DNA from 2 places in the uncultured Phyllobacterium sp. genome. Region 2 is predicted to be linked to the other one. Evidence: riboswitches for the same ligand, from Rfam matches in the RefSeq annotation. Region 2 holds a riboswitch; the other holds the start of a gene.
What was found. Region 2 has a riboswitch for glycine ahead of RDL77_RS16110 (D-amino acid dehydrogenase). Riboswitches for the same ligand answer to the same signal wherever they lie in the genome.
Positions count from the first base shown of each region.

Region 1 (7,108 bases), on a different contig from region 2:
CGGACTGACCAACCAGACGGCCAGGTATAAGCCGGGTCAGCGTTTCGCTGACGGCGAGATAGGCGGCGTGCGGGCCACCATAACCGATCGGCACACCGAAGCGCTGCATGGAACCGGCAGCAATATCGACACCGGCCTTGGCAGGCGGGGCGGTGATTGTCAGGGCCAGTGGATCGGCCACGGCGATTACCAGCGCACCAGCGCCCTTGGCGGCCTGAATGACGGAAGCATGGTCACCATAGACACCGAATGTGTCCGGCCATGGAACGATGATCGCTGCAACGCTGGCATCGATCTCGCCTTCATCCACGGTCATGCCCAGCGGCTCGGCGCGGGTCTTGACCACATCGACGGTCTGCGGATGCAGGGCGCCGGCGATCACGATGCGGATGCGCTTCTCGCGATGATGGCGATAGGCGATGCCGACGGCTTCCGCAACGGCCGTCGCCTCATCCAGAAGCGAAGCGGATGCGACGGGCAGACCGGTGAGCTCTGTCACCAGCGTCTGGAAGTGGAACAGCAGTTCAAGACGGCCCTGGCTGATTTCCGACTGATACGGCGTATAGGCGGTATACCAGGCCGGGTTTTCAAACAGATTGCGTAGGATAACCGCGGGCACGTGGGTGCCGTGATAACCCTGACCGATAAAGCTCTTGTGGGTCTTGTTCTGGCTCATCTTGGCGGCAAGCTCGGCCAAAGCTTCCGACTCATTGACGGCCGCAGGAATGTCGAGTGGCCGTTCAAGCCGGATGGATTTTGGCACGGCCTGCGCAATCAAAGTTTCCAGCGACGGAATGCCAAGAGCCGCCAGCATGGCGCGGGAGCCTTGTGTGCTCGGACCGATATGGCGGTCAGCGAACGGGAATATGGTATCTTTCATCATCATGCCTTCAGCCAATGATTGCTTTGTAGCCTGCCTCGTCGAGAAGGCCGGTCAGCTGATCCGGATTGGACAGCTTCATCTTCCATAGCCAGCCGTCGCTTGCGGCGGCCGAGTTGACCAGCGACGGATCGCTTGCGGTTGCTTCGTTCACTTCCGTCACTTCACCGTCCAGCGGCGCATAGACGTCCGATGCCGCCTTGACGGATTCAACGACAACCGTGGCATCGCCTTTGGACAAGGACTGACCGACATCCGGCAACTGGACAAAAACCAGATCGCCGAGCTGATCCTGCGCGTGATCGGTAATGCCAACCGTCGCAACGTCATTCTCGACGCGGACCCATTCGTGATCTTCGGTAAAGTATGTGGCTGCCATCTCAATTATCCTTTGTGGTAGCGATGTGGAGTGAAGGGAAGTGAATGAATATCGACCGGGACGCGGTTGCCCCGCACCTCGGCGAAAACCTTGGAGCCCAGCGCGGACAGCTCTTTGCTGACGTACCCCATGGCAACGGGAAAACCTGCCGACGGTCCGAAACCGCCCGACGTGACCAATCCAACCTTGTTGCCATCGGCATCAAAGAGTTCGGCATCGGTGCGCACCGGCTGCCGGCCATCGGGCTTCAGGCCGACGCGCTTCTTGGCCGATCCTGTTGCGATCTTGGCGAGAAGCGCTGCAGCGCCGATAAAGCCCGCTGTCTCGCGCACCGGCTTGGCAATGGCCCAGAGCAGTCCGGCGTCCACCGGATCATAATCCGGCGTTATGTCATGGCCGTGCAGGCACAGACCCGCTTCAAGGCGCAGACTATCGCGGGCAGCAAGCCCGATCCAGGCGACACGCTCGTCGGCGAAAAGCTTTTCGACAAGCACACGGGCATCGGCTTCCGGCAGGCCGATCTCAAAACCGTCCTCGCCGGTATAGCCGGAGCGGCTCATGAACCAGCCCGGTTTCGGCTCAAATCCGTTCATGAAAGCAAGATCCGTCCCGGCAATATCGGCATCCCGCAACACATTCACGGCCTGCGGCCCCTGGATGGCCAGGAACACACGATCCAGCGCGTCGATCGTGCAGTCGAAATCCTTGGCAACGCCGCGCAGATGCGCTTCGTCAGCCGTGGCATTTCCGGCATTGGCAACGACCATGAAATGCTCATCCCCGAGACGGGTGACGATCAGGTCATCGAGAATGCCTGCCTTGTCATCGAGAAAGAAGGTGTATTTCGACTGACCCGCCTGAAGCGCAGACGCATCCAGCGGGCATGCGCGTGACAGCAGTGCCGCGGCCTGTGGCCCGGCGACATCAAAGAGCTGCATATGCGAAATGTCGAAAAGCCCGGCCTTCTCGCGCGTGTGAAGATGTTCCTTCATCACACCGAGCGGATAGGTGATCGGCATCGACCAGCCGGCAAAACCGCCAAAGCGCGCATTGGCGGCCTTGTGCAGATCGTCAAGCGGCAATTGTTTCAGATTATCTTCAGTGCCCATTTTTACTCCAGAGACGTGCAAAGACCTCCGCCACACGACGGAACATTTCTTTGCCCCTCTGTCGGAAGCCTGAGAGACTCGCTCAATCAGGACCCCTGACTGAACTTACACCTTCGGCGCGGAGTTTCCCCCGACTTTCCAGAGTTGCCTTCCCGGTTTGCGGTTCCTGGTACCTGAGAGATTTCGGGCGATTTCCCCTTCGGTGGCCTGCACATTTCCATGCACGACACTCTCCCGCAAACTGACAGGGCCGAAGCCCTCGACAGGCTGGACCATAGCGCAACGGCCTCTGCCTGTCATCGTGCAAATGGCCGATTTGCCGCTTTGTGGACAGAAATTGTCTGAATGAGGATACTTCGACAGGGAGCGCCCGACGTCAGCGGGTCAGGGCCATCACTCCGAGCGCCTGCCCCCTGCCCTTGACGCCATGCATTCCAAGGTAATTTGCCTTGATTTCATTGGAGAAACTCATCCTCTGCGCCAATTCGCTGGAGATCAAAACCGGCGTGGCCAATGTGCGGCAGAGGCTTTCCAGCCGCGCCGTGGTGTTCACCGTATCGCCGAAATAGGTGATCTTGTGATGATCCACCCCGATCTCAGCCGTGATGATCGGGCCGCCATGCAGGGCCGCACGCAGGCGGGGCACCCTTCCGAATCGCTCAAGCCATTGATTTGCATTCTTTTCGATACTGTCCAGAATATCGAAGACACAGCGGGCGCAACTTGCATCCTTGATGCCGCGCTCAATGGGCCATGTGATGATGGCCGCATCCCCGACATAATCGTCAATGGCTCCGCCGTGACGCCGGACAGGTTCAGCAAAGGCGGCAAAGAGCGCGCCAAGAAACTGCTGCGCCCGCAGATCGCCATGTTCTTCAGCAAACGAGGTCGACCCGACAAGATCGATGAAAAGAAACACCCGCTCTTCGGCCACAGGCTGGCGGTACCGGCTCATCAGAAGGCTGGCAAAAATGTCGCGGCCGAGAAGATCGCGCACCCGCAGGATGAAAATCATGATGGTCAGGACGGCAAGTGTGTAGAGCAGCACCTGCGGTGACAGCGTTGCCGCGCGCCAGAAAGGACCGTCAATCCAGCCGAAGCTCCACAGCGTTATCCCACAAACTGCATTGCCGATGCTGATCAGCACATAATCGGCTATCAATGCGGCGACGAGAAACCCCGCAGTCGGCAATGTGTTGATCCAGGCACGCAATTTCGGAAAGATGAGGCCGCGTTCGAACGCCAGGATCGGCACACAGATGGAAAGGGCAAACACGGCCCCTAAAAAATATCCCTGCCTATAGACCAGCCAACTGTAGAGATAGCCGCTTGCCGCGACTGCGCTGAGAAGGAATACCCACAATCCCACTGAATTTCTGCGCATATTCCCGTTCCGATCCATTTCAAACCTTCAGGGCCGGCTTCAAGGCCGCGTCCCTCCGTGATTTCATTTATGCGCCGAACGATATTATCCAACCAACAGATATCTGCGATCTCGCAATATCCAACTGGAGAATTACACCAAGGATCATCCCATCAGACTCACTGCCGTGCAAATTGTCCATCGGATGCGGTCAATTTAAGGCTCCAGATTGTTGGAAAATGACCATCGCTGAACAAGAGATCAGCGATAAACCTCGTACCCTGCATCCAAGCCACCAGGTTAATCCACGCCGTCAGCGAGAGGAATATTAATACAGTTTGCCCGCTGATTTTTAGCAAAGCGTTCTTTGACGGGTCTCGAAATCCGATAAAATCTGACTGCCTCTGAAAACGGAGTCCGCGCTGCCTCTGGCGACGCGTGGCTTCAATCACATGGAGGCTATACCCTGACATGGGCTACGCACTGAGTTTGCTCGATAAAAGTCCGATCCACGATGGCGAAACGGCCAGCACAGCGCTGAAGCGGACAGTCGCGCTGGCCCGCCAGGCGGAACAGTGGGGCTTCCACCGGTTCTGGGTGGCCGAACACCACGATGCGCCGACATTGGCAAGCTCGTCGCCGGAAGTGCTGATCGCCTTCCTGCTGGCCAATACGGCGCGTATCCGCGTGGGCTCCGGCGGGGTCATGCTGCAGCACTACAGCCCATACAAGGTGGCCGAAAATTTCAATGTCCTGGCTGCACTGGGGCCCGGCCGCGTCGATCTCGGCGTGGGCAAGGCTCCAGGCGGACTGCCGTTTTCGACGCGCGCCCTGCAGGGCGTTGTCCCGCGGACGCAGAAGCAGGATTTTTCCGCCCAGCTCGCGCAGCTCAGCGCCTTTCTCGACAAAGGGCTGCCCGCGGATGACTCGCTTGCCGGCGTTCAGGCAACACCGCGTCCTGCCGTCGCTGCCAACCGCTTCCTGCTTGGCGCCAGTGTCGACAGCGCGCTGCTTGCCGCCTCCCAGGGTTGGGATTTTGTCTTCGCCAGCCACCTCAACGGCGACGAAACGATCCTGCAGCAGACACTGGAGGCGTACCGGAAGGCAGCGCCCGGCCGCGCGCCTCTCCTTGCCGTGGGGATCGTGGCGGCCGAGACGGATGCGGAGGCTGACCGGCTGGCCGGCAATATCCAGCATTTCAAGGTGCATGTGGACGATGGCCAGAGCGTCACCGTCGGCAGCGAGGAACAGGCAGAAGAATACGCACGCCAGGCAGGTGCTGCCAATTACAGGATCGAGAAGAAGACGCCCAATGTCCTGCGCGGCGCGGCCCGCACGGTTTCAGACCGGCTCGACTGGCTGCATGACCGCTACGGTATCGGCGAATTCATCATCGACACCCCCATCAATGACGCTGCGAAGCGCCTCAGATCCATCGAACTTCTGGCTCAGGCGCAATTCGCCGCTGCCGCATGATCAAGGAGATTGAACAATGTCCAAGCGACCCATTCCGTTCGGTGTGATGCTGCAGGGTGCCGGCGGCCACATGAATTCCTGGAAACACCCGAATTCGCCTGTTGATGCCAGCGTCAATTTCGATTTCTTTGTACGCAATGCCCGCAAAGCCGAGGAGGCAGGCATTGCCTTTGCCTTCGTCGCTGACGGGCTCTACATCAACGAAAAATCCATCCCGCATTTTCTCAACCGTTTCGAACCGATTGCCATTCTGTCCGCACTGGCCGCGACAACCTCGAAACTCGGTCTCGTCGGCACGGTCTCGACCTCCTACAGCGATCCCTTCACCGTTGCCCGGCAGTTCGGCTCGATCGACAAGATCAGCAACGGCCGCGCCGGCTGGAACGCCGTGACATCGCCGCTTGAAGGCTCGGCCAAGAATTACGGCCGCGACCATCCCGACCATGCCCTGCGCTATGAGATTGCGGACGAACATCTCGAAGTGGTCAAGGGCTTGTGGGACTCATGGGACGATGACGCCTTTGTCCGCAACCGCGAAACGGGCCAGTTCTTCGACAAGACCAAGCTGCATCGCCTGAACCATCATGGCCGGTTCTTCAACTCGGAGGGCCCGCTGAATATCAGCCGTTCCGAACAGGGACAGCCGGTCATTTTCCAGGCCGGATCGTCCGACGACGGCATCGACCTCGCCGGCAAGCATGCGGACGGCGTGTTCACCAACCACGCGCCGATCGAGGAGGCGCAAGCCTTCTATCGCCGGGTTAAACAAAGTGCGGTCGCGCACGGCCGCAAGCCGGGCGATGTCCTGATTTTCCCCGGCATCGCGCCCATCGTCGGTGCAACGGAGGACGAAGCGGAGGCAAAGTACCGTGTCATCCGCGATCTCGTGACCGTTGAAGAGGCGCTTGCCTATCTCGGGCGCTTCTTCGACCATCACGATTTCAGCGCCTATCCCATTGATGCGCCGTTCCCGGAACTCGGCGATATCGGCAAGAACAATTTTCGCTCCACCACGGACCGCATCAAGCGCAATGCCAGGGAAAAAGGCCAGACCTTGCGTGAGGTTGCGCTGGAAGTCACAACGCCGCGCAATGCCTTCACCGGCACACCGCAGAAGATCGCCGACGAACTCATCCGCTGGGTCGAAACCGAGGCGGCCGACGGGTTCATTCTCGGCTTCCAGATCTTGACCGAAGGGCTCGAGGACTTTACGCGCGACGTGCTGCCGCTGCTCGAGGAGCGCGGCTATCACAACAGGGTGCTTCCCGGGGCGACATTGCGCGAAAACCTCGGCCTGCCCTTCCGCGAAAGCCGCTACACCAAAGCCCATCGGGCCACAAAGGAACCCATCAAAGAGACGGCACTCTGATGGGCCGGCAGGCGGATCCGGTTGAGGAAAGAATCAGCGGCTATCTCGATGAGATGGTCCCTCTTCGCCACGACCTGCACCGGAATCCCGAACTGGGTTACAACGAGCACCGCACCAGCGCGCTCGTTGCCGGCCGGTTGCGCGACTGGGGCTATCAGGTCACCGAGGGCATTGGCAAAACCGGGGTTGTCGGAACACTGCAAAACGGCAACGGCCCCAAACGGCTTGGCATTCGCGCCGATATGGATGCCCTGCCGATCGTCGAAGCGACGGGCCTGCCCTATGCTAGCACCATACCCGGAAAAATGCATGCCTGCGGCCATGACGGGCACACCACCATTCTTCTGACCAGCGCCCGCTATCTCGCCGAAACGCGTGACTTCTCCGGCACCCTCAACGTCATCTTCCAGCCGGCCGAGGAAGGCGGTGCCGGGGCCCGCAGCATGGTTCGCGATGGCCTGTTCGAGCGCTTTCCCTGCGACGCCGTCTTCGGCCTGCACAACTGGCCGGGTGTTCCCACCGGTCAGTTCGG
Region 1 is NZ_CABSQF010000053.1:18,347-25,454, reverse strand. Features, by position in the region: gene gcvP (aminomethyl-transferring glycine dehydrogenase) at 1-880, opposite strand, end outside; gene gcvH (glycine cleavage system protein GcvH) at 891-1,259, opposite strand; gene gcvT (glycine cleavage system aminomethyltransferase GcvT) at 1,265-2,368, opposite strand; glycine riboswitch at 2,519-2,615, opposite strand; gene RDL77_RS21880 (adenylate/guanylate cyclase domain-containing protein) at 2,745-3,752, opposite strand; gene RDL77_RS21875 (LLM class flavin-dependent oxidoreductase) at 4,203-5,207, shown strand; gene RDL77_RS21870 (LLM class flavin-dependent oxidoreductase) at 5,224-6,576, shown strand; gene RDL77_RS21865 (M20 aminoacylase family protein) at 6,576-7,108, shown strand, end outside.
Region 1: linked by a shared signal. The riboswitch ahead of gcvT (glycine cleavage system aminomethyltransferase GcvT) and the one ahead of RDL77_RS16110 (D-amino acid dehydrogenase) in region 2 are both predicted to bind glycine.

Region 2 (7,108 bases):
GCCGTCTTCCGCCAGATTGCCGTAGAGCACGGCCAGACCGCCATCCCTGGAATAGGCGTGTTCAAGATTGCGGATAACACCCTTTTCGCGGTCAAGATCGACATCGGCAAAACGGCGCTCCTGGCTGAAGGCTACCTGTGTCGGGACGCCGCCCGGTGCCGCCTTGAAGAAATCATGCACGGACGGGTTTTTGCTGCGCACCACATCCCAGCGGTCAAGAGCAGCGCCGAGATTGGCGGCATGCACGGAATAGACGGATGTATCGAGCAAACCGGCACGGTCGAGTTCGCCGAGAATACCCATGACACCGCCGGCGTGGTGCACGTCTTCCATGTGCACATTGGCAACGGCAGGCGCCACCTTGCACAGGACGGGAACGCGGCGGGACAGGCGGTCGATATCGCTCATGGTGAAGTCGACTTCGCCTTCATGCGCAGCGGCCAGCAGATGCAGCACGGTGTTTGTCGAGCCGCCCATGGCGATGTCGAGGGTCATGGCATTTTCAAAGGCGGCAAACGAAGCGATGGAGCGCGGCAGAACCGTTTCATCGTCCTGTTCGTAATAGCGGCGGGCGAGATCGACCACGAGATGGCCGGCCTCGACAAAGAGGCGGCGGCGGTCCGCATGGGTGGCGAGCGTCGAGCCATTGCCCGGCAGGGAAAGGCCGAGTGCCTCGGTCAGGCAGTTCATGGAATTGGCGGTGAACATGCCGGAGCACGAGCCGCAGGTCGGGCAGGCCGAACGCTCGATGGCCTTCACTTCCTCGTCGGAAATGCGGTCGTCGGCGGCCGCAACCATGGCATCGACCAGATCGAGCTTCTTTTCCTTGTCTTCCCAGACGACTTTGCCCGCTTCCATCGGTCCGCCGGAGACAAAAACGACGGGGATGTTGAGGCGCAGCGCTGCCATCAGCATGCCGGGCGTGATCTTGTCGCAGTTGGAAATGCAGACCATGGCATCCGCACAGTGGGCGTTGACCATGTATTCGACGCTGTCGGCGATGATTTCACGCGACGGCAGGGAATAAAGCATGCCGTCGTGACCCATGGCGATGCCGTCGTCGACGGCAATCGTGTTGAATTCCTTGGCGACGCCGCCGGCGCTTTCGATTTCGCGCGCCACGAGCTGGCCGAGATCTTTCAGGTGGACGTGGCCGGGCACGAACTGGGTGAACGAGTTCACCACGGCGATGATCGGCTTGCCGAAATCCTCGTCTTTCATGCCGGTCGCGCGCCAGAGCCCGCGAGCTCCTGCCATGTTGCGGCCATGTGTGGTTGTGCGTGAACGATAAGGAGGCATTGTCGAAAATCCTGCTGATGACGGGCGAGGGAGCATCTCTTACAGAAAAAGAGTTCCCATGGCAAAAGAATGGAATTTTATTGCCTTGAAGGGGCGTGTTTCATTGCATTGATTACATAAGGCAGATGCCGGGCGCATGAAACGGGACGTAATGTCTCGCCCCGCCGAGCGCCTGTCAGAACGCGGTGAAGGTCAGCGTTGTCAGCGATCGCGCAATGCCTGATATATCGAGCACGTTGGTGTTGATGAATTTGCCGATATCCTGATCTTCCGGAATGTAGATCTTGGCCAGAAGGTCGAACTCGCCGCTGGTCGAATAGAGCTCCGAGACGATTTCACGCTCGAACAGGGTTTTTGCAACTTCGTACGTCTTGCCGGGCGCGCATTGCAGTTGCAGAAAGACAGGCTTCATAAATTCCTCCGGAAGGCTGGGCGATTTTCAGTCAGCATAATTGCTGCGACGCTTCTTAGCCAGTTGTTCTCGTCTCGCAACTGCGATATATATCCCGCGTTCGCACAGGCTATCTGGGAGAGACCGGTAAAACCGGCGCCGATGGAGCAACCGCCCCGGAAACTCTCAGGCAAAAGGACCAGAATAGTCTAGAACATCTGGAGAGAGGCATGGCTTGAAAAGCCGTACCCACCGAAGGAGAAAGCCCTGCCCGGTTGCATGACCGGAAAAAGGCGCCGACGACACGGATGACAAACATCCGGCGGGCGCTCAAAGGGCCAAGCTCTCAGGTTCCGTGACAGATGGGGTTTCGTGCCGTTGTCAACGGCGAAACTGAAACCATGTGTTGCCTGAGGACCGTTTTATCATGACCCATATCGCCATTATCGGCGCCGGTATCACCGGCGTGACGACTGCCTATGCGCTTGCCCGCCAGGGCTATTCCGTCACCGTGTTCGACCGCAACCGCTACGCGGCCATGGAAACATCCTTCGCCAATGGCGGTCAGCTTTCCGCGTCCAATGCGGAGGTGTGGAACAGCTGGTCCACGGTGCTCAAAGGCATGAAGTGGATGCTGCGCAAGGATGCGCCGCTGCTGATGAACCCGAAACCCTCCTGGCACAAATATTCCTGGATGGCGGAATTCGTCATGAACATCCCGCACTACGAAGAAAATACCATCGCCACCACCAGGCTCGCCATTGAAGCGCGCAAGCGCATGTTCGAAATCGCTGCGGATGAAAAGATCGATTTCGACCTGGAAAAGCGCGGGATCCTGCACATTTACCGCTCGAAATACGGTTATGACCACGCCGTCAAGGTCAACAGGCTGCTGGAAGCCGGCGGTCTTGACCGGCGGGCCGTCACCAATGAAGAAATCCGCAGCATCGAACCGGCCTTGAACGGTTCCTTCTATGGCGGGTTCTTCACGCCATCCGATTCGACCGGCGATATCCACAAGTTCACCCGCGGCCTTGCCGCTGCCGCCATCCGCCATGGCGTGCGCTTCATTGGCGATGCCGACGTTGCCGAACTGAAGCACGGCGCCGACGGCGTGGTGGTTGCATGGAACAGGGCATCCGTTGCCGATGCCGGGACGGAGACGGAGCGTTTTGACGCCATCGTCATCTGCGCCGGTATTGCCAGCCGCAAATTTGCCGCCCAGCTCGGCGACCGCGTCAACATCTATCCGGTCAAGGGCTACTCGATCACCGTCAATCTGGATGATGCCGGGAGCCAGCAGTCAGCCCCATGGGTGAGCCTGCTCGACGATGATGCAAAGATCGTCACAAGCCGTCTTGGGGCGGGGCGCCTGCGCGTGGCCGGTACGGCCGAATACAATGGCGAAAACCGCGACATTCGCCACGACCGGGTCAAGCCGCTGGTCGACTGGAGCCGCGACCTGTTCCCGGGCATGGACACGTCCAACGTGGTGCCGTGGGCCGGCCTGCGCCCGATGATGCCGAACATGCTGCCGCGCGTCGGTGCAGGCAGGCGGCCCGGTGTGTTCTACAACACCGGCCATGGTCATCTCGGCTGGACACTGTCTGCCGCCACGGCTGAAATCGTCGCCGGGCACATCAGCGCTGCCATGCCCGTCGATGCCAGCCCGCAGGGCGGCTGGCTCGCCGCCGCAGAATAAAACCGGCTTGCACGCAAAGGAGCGCCGGTTGCCTCAGGTGCCCTTTTTATGGTGTTCGACCAGGTAGCGGGTGGCAAGCGCGATGTGCCGTGGAATGGGCTTATCCCTACGGAAATCGGCAATCAGGCGGCGTGAGACTTCAAGCGCCGCCGCCATGCCATCGAGGCTCATGCCAAGCTCATCCATGGCAGTTCTGAATTCCTGATTGTCGAATGTGACCGGGGGGAGGCGCGCAATCCACGCCGCTGAAAAATCCAGCTCATCCGTCCATTCGATCGCCTCGCCATATTCACTGACGCGCACGGTCCTGAACAGGCCGTCATTTTCCCGCAGTGGTATGTAGACACGGCGACTGGCAAAGGCGGGAGCAAGATCCACGATCTTCGTTTCACCCGAGCGCCATGTGACGGCAACCTTACGCCCATCCAGCGGAACAACGTCTCTGATGCGGGGTAGCGGCAACCCGACATTGATGATGTCATCGTTCTCTAAGTCTGTCCCACTCACGTTCGAGCCTTTCCTTGTTCTGCGAAGCTCACTGCAATGCCGTTTGACGAATGCTCGACGGTACCCAGCCGCCAATGGTGGACAATCTGAAATCCTGATGAGCGCTTGATAATCCGGGGTCACAACGTGGAAATGCGGCGGGTTATGATCGTCAGCAAACATCCGGATGAGTATTTTTCCAATTCTGGCAATGGTTGGCATTTCTAAAATGGCCTTCGATAAAATAGTGCACTATACGCACTTTGTCAATAAATAGTGCGCAGCGTGCACTTTAATGGTTGCGGCACTTGAAAACGTAAATGTGTCATTCAATGATGCGGGTGGAAATGGGTTTGGCTTCAGGCAAACTATTGCACGCGCCACATAAAAAGTGATTGGCGTTTAAATGCGCTTGTATCGCGGTTTTGTGGCGATATGGCCACTAATGCCGGGTTGCATGGCCGATCAGGTGCCATTGCGGGTTGGCCAGCTTTTCCCGGCATGTTATCGTTTTCTTAAGCTCGAAGGGCGAATTTTATCAATTGCAGGCAGCGTGCGCACGGTCCCTGCAGTGTATCCTTGTGTTTATTGATGTGTAGGGAATTTGCTGGTTGATGGACTTGAAGCGCCCACAGGCCAGTTGTTTCGGTGCCGCATTGCTGGCCCTTACGGCCCTTGTCTCGCCTGCCCAGGCCTTTGATCTTTTCGGCGTTCATCTCTGGGGTGCCAAGAAGGAGGACGATGCGGATTCGGTCATCGCCGACCCGCAGAGATACACGGTTGAAACCGCTGCTTCGACAAGCGATGAAACCAAAGCGCTCGTGGAGGGCGCGTCGAGCCTGTTTGCCGACAAGGACAAGCCTGCGTCCGGTGCGGCGGGACTGCTCGCCAAGGCGCGCGGAGACTACCGCCGCATACTTGGCGCGCTCTATGCGGACGGCCGCTATGGCGGCACCATCAGCATTCAGGTCGACGGCAAGGAGGCGAGTGATGTTCCGCCGGATGCCGTGCTGTCCAAGCCGGCCAAGGTGGTCATTTCAGTCGATCCCGGATCGCAATTCTTGTTTGCGTCGGCCCGGGTCAAGAACATGGCGCCGCCGACGCTCGACCCGAAGGACTTTGTCGAAAGCCCGGAGAAACAGGGCTACATCGCTGGCGAGATTGCCCGCTCGACAGCCATCGTCAAAGCCGAGCGGCTGGTGGTTGATGCCTGGCGCCAGCAGGGGCATCCAAAAGCCAGGATTGTCAGCCGGGAAGTCATTGCCGACCACGAGACCAACCGGGTTGACGCGACCATCGATGCCGATCCCGGCGCCAAGGCCGGTTTTGGGCCGGTGCAGGTCAAGGGCACCGAGCGCATGGACCCGGAATTCGTGGCGTTCATCACCGGCCTGCAGCCGGGACAGGAATACGATCCCGACGAAATCGAGAGAGCCAAGAAACGGCTGTCGCGCCTCGAAGTCTTCCGCTCGGCGCGGATCGAGGAAGGCGATGCCATCGGCAGCGACGGCCTGCTGCCGATCACCGTGGCGGTGCAGGAACAGAAGCTGCGCCGCTTCGGCGTTGGCGGCAGCTATTCGACGCTGGACGGTCTCGGTCTCGAGACATACTGGCTGCACCGCAACCTCTTCGGCCGGGCGGAACGGCTGCGCATTGACGCCAAGATCGGCGGCATTGGCAGTCAGTCCTACGATCCCTCGGAATATAGCTATCTGCTGGGTGCAAGTTTCACCAAGCCCGGCGTCTATACGCCTGATACCGATTTCATCGCCTCGCTGATTGGCGAGCGCAAGGTGCTCGACGCCTACACGCAGACATCGATTACGGCCGATGCCGGTTTCACCCAGATTTTCTCCGATGAACTCTCGGGCAGGCTTACTGCCAATGTTTCCAAATCGCAGTTCAAGGACGATTTCTTCGGCACGCGCGATTTTCTCACCGTCGGTCTGCTGGGCGGCCTCACCTATGACAGCCGCAACAGCAAGGTCGATCCGGCGCGCGGCTATTTTCTGGAAGGGGTGCTGTCGCCGTTCTACGAGATCGAGCATGGCAACTTCGCCACCAAGTTCACGGCGGAGGGCCGCACCTATTTCGGCTTCGGTAAGGACGACCGGTTCGTGCTCGCCAGCCGCCTGAAACTCGGCACGATTGTCGGCGCAGAAATTGCCGAACTGCCCTCGGACCAGCTGTTCTTTGCCGGTGGCGGCGGTTCGGTGCGCGGTTACGCCTATCGCAACATCGGCGTCAATGTCGAGCGCAACGGCACAAGCTATGTGATCGGCGGGCGGTCGCTGGTCGAGGGATCCGTGGAGGCGCGCGCCAAGATCACAAACACCATCGGTGCCGTCGGCTTTGTCGATGCGGGCTATGTGGGTGAAGAGTCTTTCCCCGATTTTGCCCAGCAGTTGCGTGTGGGCGTTGGCGCCGGCATTCGTTACAATACGGGCCTTGGCCCGATCCGCCTCGATGTGGCCATGCCGCTCGACCGGCGGACAAACGACCCGAGTTTTGCATTCTACGTTGGTATAGGACAGGCGTTTTGACCCGGATTTTCGCAGTCATATTCCTTCTGCTTTTTGCAGCACCGGCTTTGGCGCAGGATAGCGCCGAGGCGGAAAAGTCCTATTTCCTCAGCTTCGTCGAGGAACAGCTGTCGACGCCCAATCGCCAGATTTCCATTTCCGACATTCAGGGCGTCCTGTCGTCGGAAGCCAATATCGGCAGCATCACCATTGCCGACCGTGAAGGAATCTGGCTGCGCGTTACCAATGCGAAAATTGTCTGGAGCCGTCTGGCGTTGCTGCGCGGGCGTCTGGATATCAACAGCCTCGGCGCGGAGCGCATCGATGTCATCCGCAAGCCGCTGCCGGACACCAGCAGCCTGCCTTCACCCGAAGCCAAGGGTTTCAGCCTGCCGGAGTTGCCGCTTGCGGTCATCCTGCAGGATTTGCAGGTGGGACGCATTGCCTTTGGCGACAGTATTTTCGGGCTGAAGTCGGAAATCTCTCTGGCCGGCAGCCTGACGCTCGATAGCGGCTCCCTGGATTCGAACCTCAAGGTGCAGCGTCTTGATGGCCCGGGCGGCACCTTTGCGATCAAGGCGGCCTATGCCAAGGAAAGCCAGAAGCTCGATCTGGATCTGTCGCTCAATGAACCGCAGAACGGTATTGCCGCCAATCTTCTCAATATTGAAGGCAGGCCGCCGGTCGCACTTTCGCTGAAGGGATCGG
Region 2 is NZ_CABSQF010000026.1:37,810-44,917, forward strand. Features, by position in the region: gene ilvD (dihydroxy-acid dehydratase) at 1-1,299, opposite strand, end outside; gene RDL77_RS16105 (Lrp/AsnC ligand binding domain-containing protein) at 1,475-1,711, opposite strand; glycine riboswitch at 1,816-1,902, shown strand; gene RDL77_RS16110 (D-amino acid dehydrogenase) at 2,118-3,392, shown strand; gene RDL77_RS16115 (DUF2442 domain-containing protein) at 3,426-3,899, opposite strand; partial or broken gene RDL77_RS16120 (DUF4160 domain-containing protein) at 4,023-4,100, opposite strand; gene RDL77_RS16125 (autotransporter assembly complex family protein) at 4,535-6,421, shown strand; gene RDL77_RS16130 (translocation/assembly module TamB domain-containing protein) at 6,418-7,108, shown strand, end outside.